One region of the Rahnella sp. JUb53 genome, then DNA from elsewhere that is predicted to be linked to it. Evidence: predicted binding sites of a transcription regulator. Region 1 holds the regulator's gene; each other region holds the start of a gene.

Evidence for each region. Region 1 encodes CRP, which controls carbon source genes, mostly activating them, when cyclic AMP is high. Its sites were predicted from a motif close to ATGTGANNNNNNTCACAT; they were not measured.
Region 2: idnD (L-idonate 5-dehydrogenase) is a predicted target of CRP. The motif match lies at 2,048-2,065, and genes of this name have one in related genera.
Region 3: EC840_RS15910 (CidA/LrgA family protein) is a predicted target of CRP. The motif match lies at 2,111-2,128, and genes of this name have one in related genera.

Annotation. Positions count from the first base shown of each region.
Region 1 is NZ_SLYT01000011.1:21,574-24,853, reverse strand. Features, by position in the region: gene EC840_RS21070 (YccS/YhfK family putative transporter) at 1-1,385, opposite strand, end outside; gene crp (cAMP-activated global transcriptional regulator CRP) at 1,447-2,079, opposite strand; gene EC840_RS21060 (OsmC family protein) at 2,442-2,849, shown strand; gene EC840_RS21055 (LysR substrate-binding domain-containing protein) at 2,851-3,280, opposite strand, start outside.
Region 2 is NZ_SLYT01000008.1:150,232-153,511, reverse strand. Features, by position in the region: partial or broken gene EC840_RS18520 (isochorismatase family protein) at 1-129, opposite strand, end outside; gene EC840_RS18515 (DJ-1/PfpI family protein) at 271-867, opposite strand; gene idnD (L-idonate 5-dehydrogenase) at 955-1,986, opposite strand; gene EC840_RS18505 (benzoate/H(+) symporter BenE family transporter) at 2,109-3,280, opposite strand, start outside.
Region 3 is NZ_SLYT01000006.1:197,574-200,853, forward strand. Features, by position in the region: gene flgL (flagellar hook-associated protein FlgL) at 1-666, shown strand, start outside; gene EC840_RS15905 (CidB/LrgB family autolysis modulator) at 975-1,670, opposite strand; gene EC840_RS15910 (CidA/LrgA family protein) at 1,663-2,067, opposite strand; gene EC840_RS15915 (ABC transporter substrate-binding protein) at 2,440-3,280, shown strand, end outside.

The DNA of each region.
Region 1 (3,280 bases):
AGCCCGTAGTTTTTACGCAGCACCGTATACGACACCAGCGTGACGATCAGCATACACATCAGCGTGATGCCTTCGGGTAATTCCAGCTTCAGCAATCCGGCGGCAATCAGCAATCCGGCCAGCGTGCCCAGCGCACGGTGCTGGATACGCACGCGTGTGGCGTTATAACCGTTCTGGCTGACCAGCATGATGGTCAGCAAAATCCAGTAAGGCTTGGGCAGATTAAAGAACAGGCCCAGGCTGCTGCCAATCGCCAGAATGATCCCCAGACGGGCGGCATTGCGCAGGGCGACAGATTTGAAGGAAAGATAGCTTTTCAGCGCAGGCCAGAAGGGTAAACGCGGCTGAGTGTTCATCAGGTCACGTTTGTACAACGGGCGCTGTGTCCGCAGCAGGCGCGCAATGCGGCTGAAGTGGTAGTAGCAAAACTGGCCGACCGGGTTCTCAGGATTGCGCGCGGCGATTTTCTCCAGCGCGGCCAGCTCGTTGGCCATCGTAAACCGCGCGGATAAACGGTGATAAAGAATGTCGTCGGCGATGACCCGCAGGCGGGCGGAAATCACCTGCGCATTACGGCGGATAACCGCTTCGGCGTGGCTTTCTTCCACCAGCTTCTGCACTTCTTCCGGCTGATGCAGGCTCACCGTGATGTGCTCCTGCAAATCAAGCGCGACCTGAAAACGTTGAAACAGTCTTTTATGGTGATGATGATGGCCGTGTTGCGGCAGCATGTGCAGTTGCTGATAGAGCAGGGCAATCAGGTCGATGACCTGCTGCTGTCGCGTCAGCAACGGGGGTAACGCGGTTTCAGGATCGGTGTGTTGCGTCAGCAGGCTGTATTTAGCTTCGAAGTAATCCGCGAGTTGCAGATAGAGCTGACTGAGCGTTTCGCGCATCGGCTGTTCTTCCGAAATACGAAACCACGCCCAGTTAAACAATCCGTACCAGGCCGTGCCGGCGGCGAAAAGCACCGGTGCCTGCCACATCGGACGCAAGCCAACCATGCTCAGCGTGAAGATGGTCGCGACCAGTGCACCGGGCAACAGACGTGCATGCAGCGGGCTGATTTCACCGGTCACGCCTAACAGCAAGGCCAGCGACAGCATGATGAGCGGCAGGGGAATGTGCCAGTTTTCCAGCATGACTTGCAGCAGAATACTGCTCACGGCAAACAGTGTTCCGCCAATTATCAGGCGTTTGAAAAAGCGTTTATGCGGAGTATCGAGGCCCGCGACGTTGCAGCAGGCAGGACAAAGAGAGAACAGCAGCCCCATTTGCAGATTGCCGAACAACCAGCAGATACCAACGGGCAGGCACAACACCAGCGTCTGGCGCAGCGCGTAGTTAACTTCCGGATGGTAAAACAGTCTTCGCCATAGCGTCATGGATAAAGCTTAGCCCATAAAAAAGGCGCGACAGTGTTCTGCCGCGCCGATTTTTAAGGGATTAACGTGTGCCGTAAACGACAATCGTTTTACCGTGTGCCGAGATCAGACTTTGATCTTCAAGCATTTTGAGAATACGTCCGACTGTTTCACGTGAACAACCGACGATTTGGCCGATTTCCTGACGGGTGATCTTGATTTGCATCCCGTCCGGATGGGTCATCGCATCAGGCTGTTTAGCCAGATTAAGGAGAGTTTGAGCGATACGCCCTGTTACGTCGAGGAAGGCCAGGTTGCCGACTTTCTCTGACGTCACTTGCAGACGGTTTGCCATCTGCGCGGAAAGACGCATCAGAATATCCGGGTTAACCTGAATCAGCTGGCGGAATTTTTTATAAGAAATTTCAGCCACTTCACAGGCAGTTTTTGCACGAACCCACGCACTACGTTCCTGACCTTCTTCGAAGAGTCCCAGCTCGCCGATGAAGTCACCTTGGTTAAGGTAGGACAGTATCATTTCTTTGCCTTCTTCATCCTTGATAAGGACAGCAACTGACCCTTTCACGATGTAGTAAAGCGTTTCGGCTTTTTCACCCTGGTGAATCAGCGTACTTTTAGAAGGATACTTATGTATATGACAGTGAGACAGGAACCATTCAAGAGTCGGGTCTGTTTGTGGCTTGCCGAGAACCATTTGCTATTATCCTCTGTTGTTATCGCTGCCCAAAATCACAGGGCTCAGAGTTCCCTGTACGGCACTTCATAAAAAAAGCGCCCTTTCAGCATATAACTCCCCAGAAATGCTGCAAGCGGGTGTCGGGGTGAAACAGCCTGATTATTGCCGTTATCACCGTGGGTTCTGTTCTTAAACCGCGAAAACCGTCACCGCAATTCACTGGAAAGTATGTTTCGGCTTTGTTTGTAGCACAGGTTTGCAATGCTGTCTTCTGTTGTCTCGCTTCAGCATGATGGCGATCGGGTTACGTTGCCAGATTTTAGGTGAAAGGGTACTCTGGGAGCGGAATTCGACGAGTTTATTCACCGGGAGAATAGTTCATGCACGCACGCGTAAAATGGGTAGAAGGGCTGACGTTTTTAGGCGAGTCAGCGTCAGGCCACCAGATTTCTATGGATGGTAATGCGGGCGATAAAGCACCCAGCCCGATGGAAATGCTGCTGATGTCCGCAGGCGGTTGCAGCGCGATTGATGTGGTGTCTATTTTGCAAAAAGGCCGTAATGACGTGCGTGATTGTGAAGTCAAGCTGACCTCACAACGCCGCGAAGAAGCGCCGCGCCTGTTCACGCACATCAATCTGCATTTTATCGTCACCGGTAAAGATCTCACCGATAAGATTGTCGAACGTGCCGTTAGCCTGTCTGCGGAAAAGTACTGCTCTGTGTCCCTGATGCTCGGCAAAGCGGCGACCATCACGCACAGCTTTGAAGTGATCAGCGTCGAATAAGTTACGACCAGTCATAGGCGTGGCACTGGCTGCGCAATAAATCCAAAAATCGCCGCGCGGCAAACGTCAGCGGCGATTTTTGCGAGTAAAGCACACAGTATTCTGCCTGCGGCAGGGTATCGATATTGAGCACACTCAGCCTGTCCTGCAATCCGAACGGCGCTTTCATCGCGCGCGCCACAATGGTCAGATAATCAGACTGCAACACCATATTTAGCCCGCACACCACCGAATCTGTATGCACCGGCATTTCCGCTGCCGGCTGATGAAATCCTCCCATCGATACCCTGATTTGCTGGTAATACCCCATATCCGTTTCGGGCAACAGCCAGCGCGCATCCTGTAATTCCTCCAGAGTTGTGGAGCCTGCCAGCGGATGTCCACGCCGGGCGATAACGCAGAAAGGTGCGCTGAACAGTGGCTCACGTACC
Region 2 (3,280 bases), on a different contig from region 1:
ACGGGTCTGACAGCCGTCGATCAGGCGGGTTAATGCTGCGCTGAAAGCCGGTAAATCATTCTGCTGCCAGAAATCTTTGTGTTCGAATGAACGCTGAACATCGATGTTTAGCAGGGCGCTGTGTGTCATTTTCGGACTCCATCTGGTGAGTGTGAAGTCAGTGTGCGCCTGAAAGAGAGAAGGGAGAATGCCAAAAACGGACATAATACTGACAGCGGCGGACGACCTTCGTTATCAGCCGCTGTCAGCGTTTTAATCACAGCATGTTGATCAAAGCTTCTGGTCGGCGCGCCAGTGGTGATAATCGATATGATCGGCCTGGAAATTGGTGGTTTCAGCGTCGCCGGTCAGGCGGTATGCCAGCTGGAAAGCAAAATCGAACGCCAGCCCTAATCCTTTACCGCTCAGCAGGTTGCCGTCCTCCACAAAGGACTGATTGACGTAAACGCCGTCTTTTACGTCTTTGTATAAATCGCCGGAACACACATAACGGCGGCCTTTCAGCAGACCGTTTCCGCCGAGTACGCGCGCGGCAGCAGAGCACAGCGGGCAAATCAGTTTACCGGCCTCATCGTGACGTCGCACAAACTCCACCACTTCTTTGCTGGCCGCCAGCGCCACTGAACCTTCCGGCCCGCCGGGCATGACGACGGCATCGAATAAACGGTCACCCTGCGCAGACAGCAATTCGTTGGCCTGCATCTGAATGCCGTGATAGGTGCGCAACGTCAGGCTTTTCTGACATGCCAGCGTGGTGACCTGAATCTCCAGCCGCTCGAGAATATCGAGCACAATCACGGCTTCGCCTTCTTCAAATCCGTCGGCCAGCAGCAGTGCGACCTGCTTTTTCGCGTTGTCCTTTACCATAATGCAAATGTCCTCTGAGGATAAAAATCAGAGGACATCATAAAATGAAACGATGTTTTAATATTGTGAGTGTCGTTGCATACTGAACTAGAAAACCAGCTGCACTTTCGACGCTTTGGATTTATCCATCGCGTAGTCCAGCGCTTCCACCAGACTTTCCTGCGGAAATTCCGCCGACAGCAACGGCATCGGATCAACGGTTTTATTCGCCAGCCATTCCACTGCCGTGTTGAATTCTTCAGTGAAGCGGAAGCTGCCGACCCAGTTAATTTCTTTGGCAATCAGCATCATCAGCGGGAATTCATTCACTACCGGTCCCATGCCGACCTGCACCAGCGTGCCACGTGCGCGTGTCACTTCCAGACAGCGGCGGATGGATGAAGGATGGCCCGAGGCGTCAAAGGCCACATTGAAGAAGCCTTTCTCTGCCTGATATTCGCTGAAATCGCCCTGTGCGGCATCCAGCGCTTTGCTTGCGCCCACAGCCAGTGCCAGCGTCCGGCAGCGTTCACTCGGGTCAGTCACCACGATTTGCGCTGCGCCTTTGGCTTTCGCTGCCAGCACGATTAAGCAGCCAATCGGGCCGACGCCGGACACAAACACGGTTTTGCCATGAATATCACCCGCCTGGTTCACGGCATGAATGGCGACAGCCAGCGGTTCGGCGAACACCATCAGACGGTCGCTGACCTGATTGTCGTAAGGAATGCACTGGGCGCTGTCGACGATTTTGTACTGCGTGAACGCGCCGTTGATGTGCGGGAAATACATCGCGCTGCCGAAGAATTTCATGGTGGTACACTGGTTTTCATCGCCGGACAGGCAATATTTGCAGGCCTTGCACGGCTTACTCGGGTTAAGCGCCACTTTCTGGCCGGGCTGCAAATCTGGGTTATCCGATTTCTCCACCACACCAACCACTTCATGCCCGAGCACCATCGCCTCACGCACTTTGAAATCGCCCACCGCGCCGTGTTCGTAGTAATGCAGGTCGGAACCGCAGATCCCGCCGCGGGTAATTTTTACCAGCGTGCCCTGGCCGGTGTAGTCGATAGTCTGGTCGATCACCGAAACGTCTTTTTTCCCGGTCACGACACAGGATTGTGTGGCAATAGTCATGGAATTCTCGCTCTTTAAAGGGCCTGATTGCGCCCAGTAAAAAGGGTTTGCCGGTCAGAAAATGTGATCGTCGTCACTTTGCGCCGTGTTACGAAAACCTGTTACCCATAACTTGAACGGACTCAACCTTTCCCGGCGGATTTATCCCGGTTTCGCGCCGGAATACTCAGGATCAGATGCGTAATTACGCCGCCCGCCAGCCCCCAGAATGCCGAACCGATACCCAGCAGCGTGACGCCGGACGCGGTGATCAGAAAGGTGATGATTGCCGCATCGCGCTGCTTTTCGTTTTCCAGTGCACGATACAGGCTGCCCGCAATGGTGCCGAGCAACGCCAGCCCGGCGATGGTGTGGATCAGCGCTTCCGGCAGCGCGGTAAAGACCATGCCGATGGACCCGCCAAACACGCCTGCGATCAGATAGAAAATGCCTGCCGCCACCGCCGCCATATAACGTTTTTTCGGATCAGGATGAATATCCTCGCCCATACAAATTGCGGCGGTAATGGCGGCGATACAGACGGTAAAACCGCCAAACGGTGCTAAAACTAACGCCGTCAGCGCCGTCCAGGTAATCAATGGAGAAACGGGCAGGTGATAGCCGTGCGCTTTCAGGGTAGCGATCCCCGGTGCGTTTTGTGAGGCCATCGTTACGACAAAGAACGGAATACCGATGCCGATAATCGAGGAAAGCGTGAAATGCGGCATGACAAACTCCGGCGCCGCGAAGGTCAGCGTCTGGCCGTGCAGCGAAATATCCCCCTGCAATCCGGCGACGATCAGCCCGGCGGCCAGTGCGAGCACCACCGCATAGCGCGGCAGGGCGCGTTTCGCCAGCAGATACACCAGACACATGCTGCCCGCGAGGGCGAAATTACTTTGCAGCGAGGTAAACGCGTTCAGCCCAAAGCGCAGCAGAATGCCGCCGAGCATGGCGGCAGAAAGTGCCTGCGGAATGTAATGCATCAGCCGGGCAAACAGGCCGGTCACGCCGCACAGCAGGATAAGTCCGGTGGCAAAAATAAATACGCCAACCGCCTCGTTAAGCGAGGTGCCGGGCAGGCTGGTGACCAGCAGCGCCGCGCCGGGTGTTGACCAGGCGGTGACGACCGGCGTGCGGTAATACAGCGACAGACCAATACTGGTAACGCCCATTCCCAGGCCGAGCATACTCAGCCAGCCACCGATTTGCGCCACGCTGGCGCCCGCCGCTTCCGCTGCCTGAAAGATAATCGCCGCCGAGCTGGTATAACCGACTAAAACCGCGACAAATCCGGCGATTACCGCCGAAAAAG
Region 3 (3,280 bases), on a different contig from region 1:
GGCTCGCTGAGTGACGATGACCGTTCTTCTCTGGCCACCAAGCTGGAAAGTCTGAAATCGCAGTTAGTGAATATGGCGAACAGCACCGACGGTAACGGGCGCTATATTTTCGCCGGTTATAAAAGTGATACCGCGCCTTACACGCAGGATCCGACCACCGGTGCGGTGACGTATTCCGGCGGCGATACGGCGATCACCCAGCAGGTTGATGCCAGCCGTACCATGACCATCAACCACACGGGTAATCAGATTTTCAACTCCCTGACCGGTGATGCGAAGAAAGAACCTGACGGCACGACCGGCGAATCCGATATCTTTAAGACGATCGACAGCGCGCTGACCGCACTGAAAACGCCTTCAGCGGATTACACCTCGGATACTGAATATTCCGACGCGATCGATAAAGCCAACCGTGGCCTGAGCAACTCCCTTAACAACGTGTTGTCCGTGCGCTCTGAGCTCGGTACGCAAATGAGTGAGCTCGACAGTCTCGATACGCTCGGTGATAACCGCGACGTGACCAACTCCACCAAGCTCAGCAATCTGGTTGATACCGAGTGGACCTCAGCGATTTCGACCTACACGCTGCAACAGGTTGCACTTCAGGCGTCATACAAGACCTACAGCTCCATGCAAGGTATGTCGCTGTTCCAGATGAACTCGTAATCCCTCCGGCGCGCCCGCATCGCGCGCCCGTTTTATCCTCTTCATAATCTGCTGCCAGTCCGCCAAATGCGGGCCGGCAGGCATTTTTCTGACTGTACTTAAACCGGGTACTCTCAGCTTTGTATGTCGTCTTTCTAAGGTTTGGCGACATACATCTTTTTCCCTCTTCATATTTCAGACTGGCTCAGCGTTGGCTGCCTTCGCGAACCCCGGTCACATACTTGTTGTATGCTCCCGGGGATTCGCTCAGTTGCCGCCTTGATCCAATCCGAACTATTTTGAGGGGCGTAGAGTGAGGTGATTATTCGTTAATGACCAAACATGGCGAGTAATACCGGGAACAGGAACGGAGCGAGGAGGGAGGTGATGATCCCGCAGATGACCAGCGCCAGGGAGCTGAAGGCGCCTTCCTGATAATCCATTTCTGCGCAGCGGGCGGTACCGAGGGCGTGTGAGGCGGTGCCCATTGCCAGTCCGCGTGACGCTTTGGTGGTGATCTTTAATATGTTCAGGATCGTATGACCAAATACGGCGCCAAGGATGCCGACGAAAATCACGCAGACCGCGCTGATGGCCGGAATGCCGTTAATGGACTGTGCCGTCGCCATGGCAATCGGCGTGGTGACGGATTTCGGTAACACCGAGGCGGCAATCTGTGGTGTTGCACCCATCCATAACGCGATTGCCGTGCCGGTGACCATGGCGACGACGCTGCCGATAAAGCAGATGCTGATGATGGATTTCCAGCGGGCACGGATCTGATGCAGCTGTTCGTACAGCGGAAACGCCAGTGCCACTACAGCCGGTTGCAGCAAATCATTGAGGATTTTACTGCCGGCGAAATAGCGGGCGTAAGGAATATGGGTCACCAGCAGCAACGGGATAATCACCACCATCGACATCAGTAACGGATTCAGCAGCGGCATTTTGAGTTTGATAGCCAGTTTGCGGGTGGCGAAAAAGACCAGCAAGGTCAGCGGAAGCGACCACAAAATATCAATCATTTTCTTTCTCCGCTTTGTCTGTCACCACGCCGCGTTCACCGTGGATATAGTGGGAACAATACGCGACAACCAGTAACACGATAATCGTACTGACCAGACAGGACACCACCAGCGGGCCGAACTGCGTGCGCAGCTGCTCGTAATAGTTCATCACCCCGACGCCTATAGGCACAAACAGCAGCGCCATATAGCGGATCAGAATGTTGCAGCCGGGTTTGACCCATTTAAACGGCAGAATCTGCGTGGAAAGCAGGGCGAATAAGATCAGCATTCCGATAATGCTGCCCGGGATCGTCAGCGGCAGAAGAGATGAAATGGCATTCCCGGCGAATAAACACAGATAAATCAGAATAAATGCCCGGATATATTGGAATGCCAGAGAAGTTGCATTGCTCATGGTGTTTCACCCAGTTGAATGATGCATTCATCATACAATTAAGATGTGATCTGCGCCACATAACTCAGTATGAAATTTAGGAATGAAGTGTATGCCAAAACCGCAGGGTTTGGCTGCTGAAATGACTCATATCCCCCGTATAATCAGCCGCCGATGGCCCTTGTAATAGTGTCTGTCGCTTTGCCCGAGCTCGTCCCCGTTTGTACAGTAACAATGCCCCGCCAGAGCCCGTCCTGCGGCTTTAATAACCAATCAGATAACGTTATTCAAAATTAGCATAACGATAGTATTTATCAGACTTTCTGGGAAGTTGAAGAAACTTTACACTCAACAAAACTTTAGCAATTTCGCTACTTTGGAGAGTCTGACCTGATGAAAGCTTTATTACCGTCCGTCCTGTTTACGGCTATTGCGGCTACTTTCGCGGTTCAGGCCGCCACACCGCCGGACACGCTGGTCATCGCCCAGTCCATTGATGACACTTCCAGCTTTGACCCGGCGCAGGGCTTTGAGCTGACCACGGTTCAGGCTTTCAACAATATTTATCAGCGTCTGGTGCAGTCAGATCCTAATAACCCGATTGATCTGAAACCCACGCTGGCGAATTCCTGGGAAGCGGGCAAAGATAACCGCAGCCTGACGTTTACCCTGTCGCCGAAAGCCGTGTTTGCCAGCGGTAATCCGCTGACCGCCGATGACGTGATTTTCTCGCTGTCACGCGTGGTGAAACTTAATCTCGAACCTTCTTTCATTCTGACTCAGCTGGGCTGGACTGATAAAAACGTCGATACCCTCCTGACGAAAGTCGACGATCAGCATGTGAAAGTCAGCTGGACCGCCGATGTCAGCCCGTCTTTCGTGCTGAGCCTGCTGTCTGCGCCGGTATCCTCGATTGTCGACAGCAAACTGGTGAAAGCTAACGCGACGGCTGACGACCTCGGTCATCAGTGGCTGAGCAACCATTCTGCCGGTTCCGGTCCGTATCAGATCCGTAACTATATTCCGCATGAAGTGGTGATCCTCTCCGCCAACCCGACGTCTCCTGAAGGCGCGCCGAAGCTGAAAACTATCCTGATTAAAAACGTACCGGATCCGGCTGCTCGCCGTCTGCTGATTGAGCAGGGCGATGCGGATATGGCACGCAACCTCGGTTCGGATCAGATGGCGGCGCTCGAAGGCAAAAAAGGCGTGAAACCGCTCGCCGTGCCATATG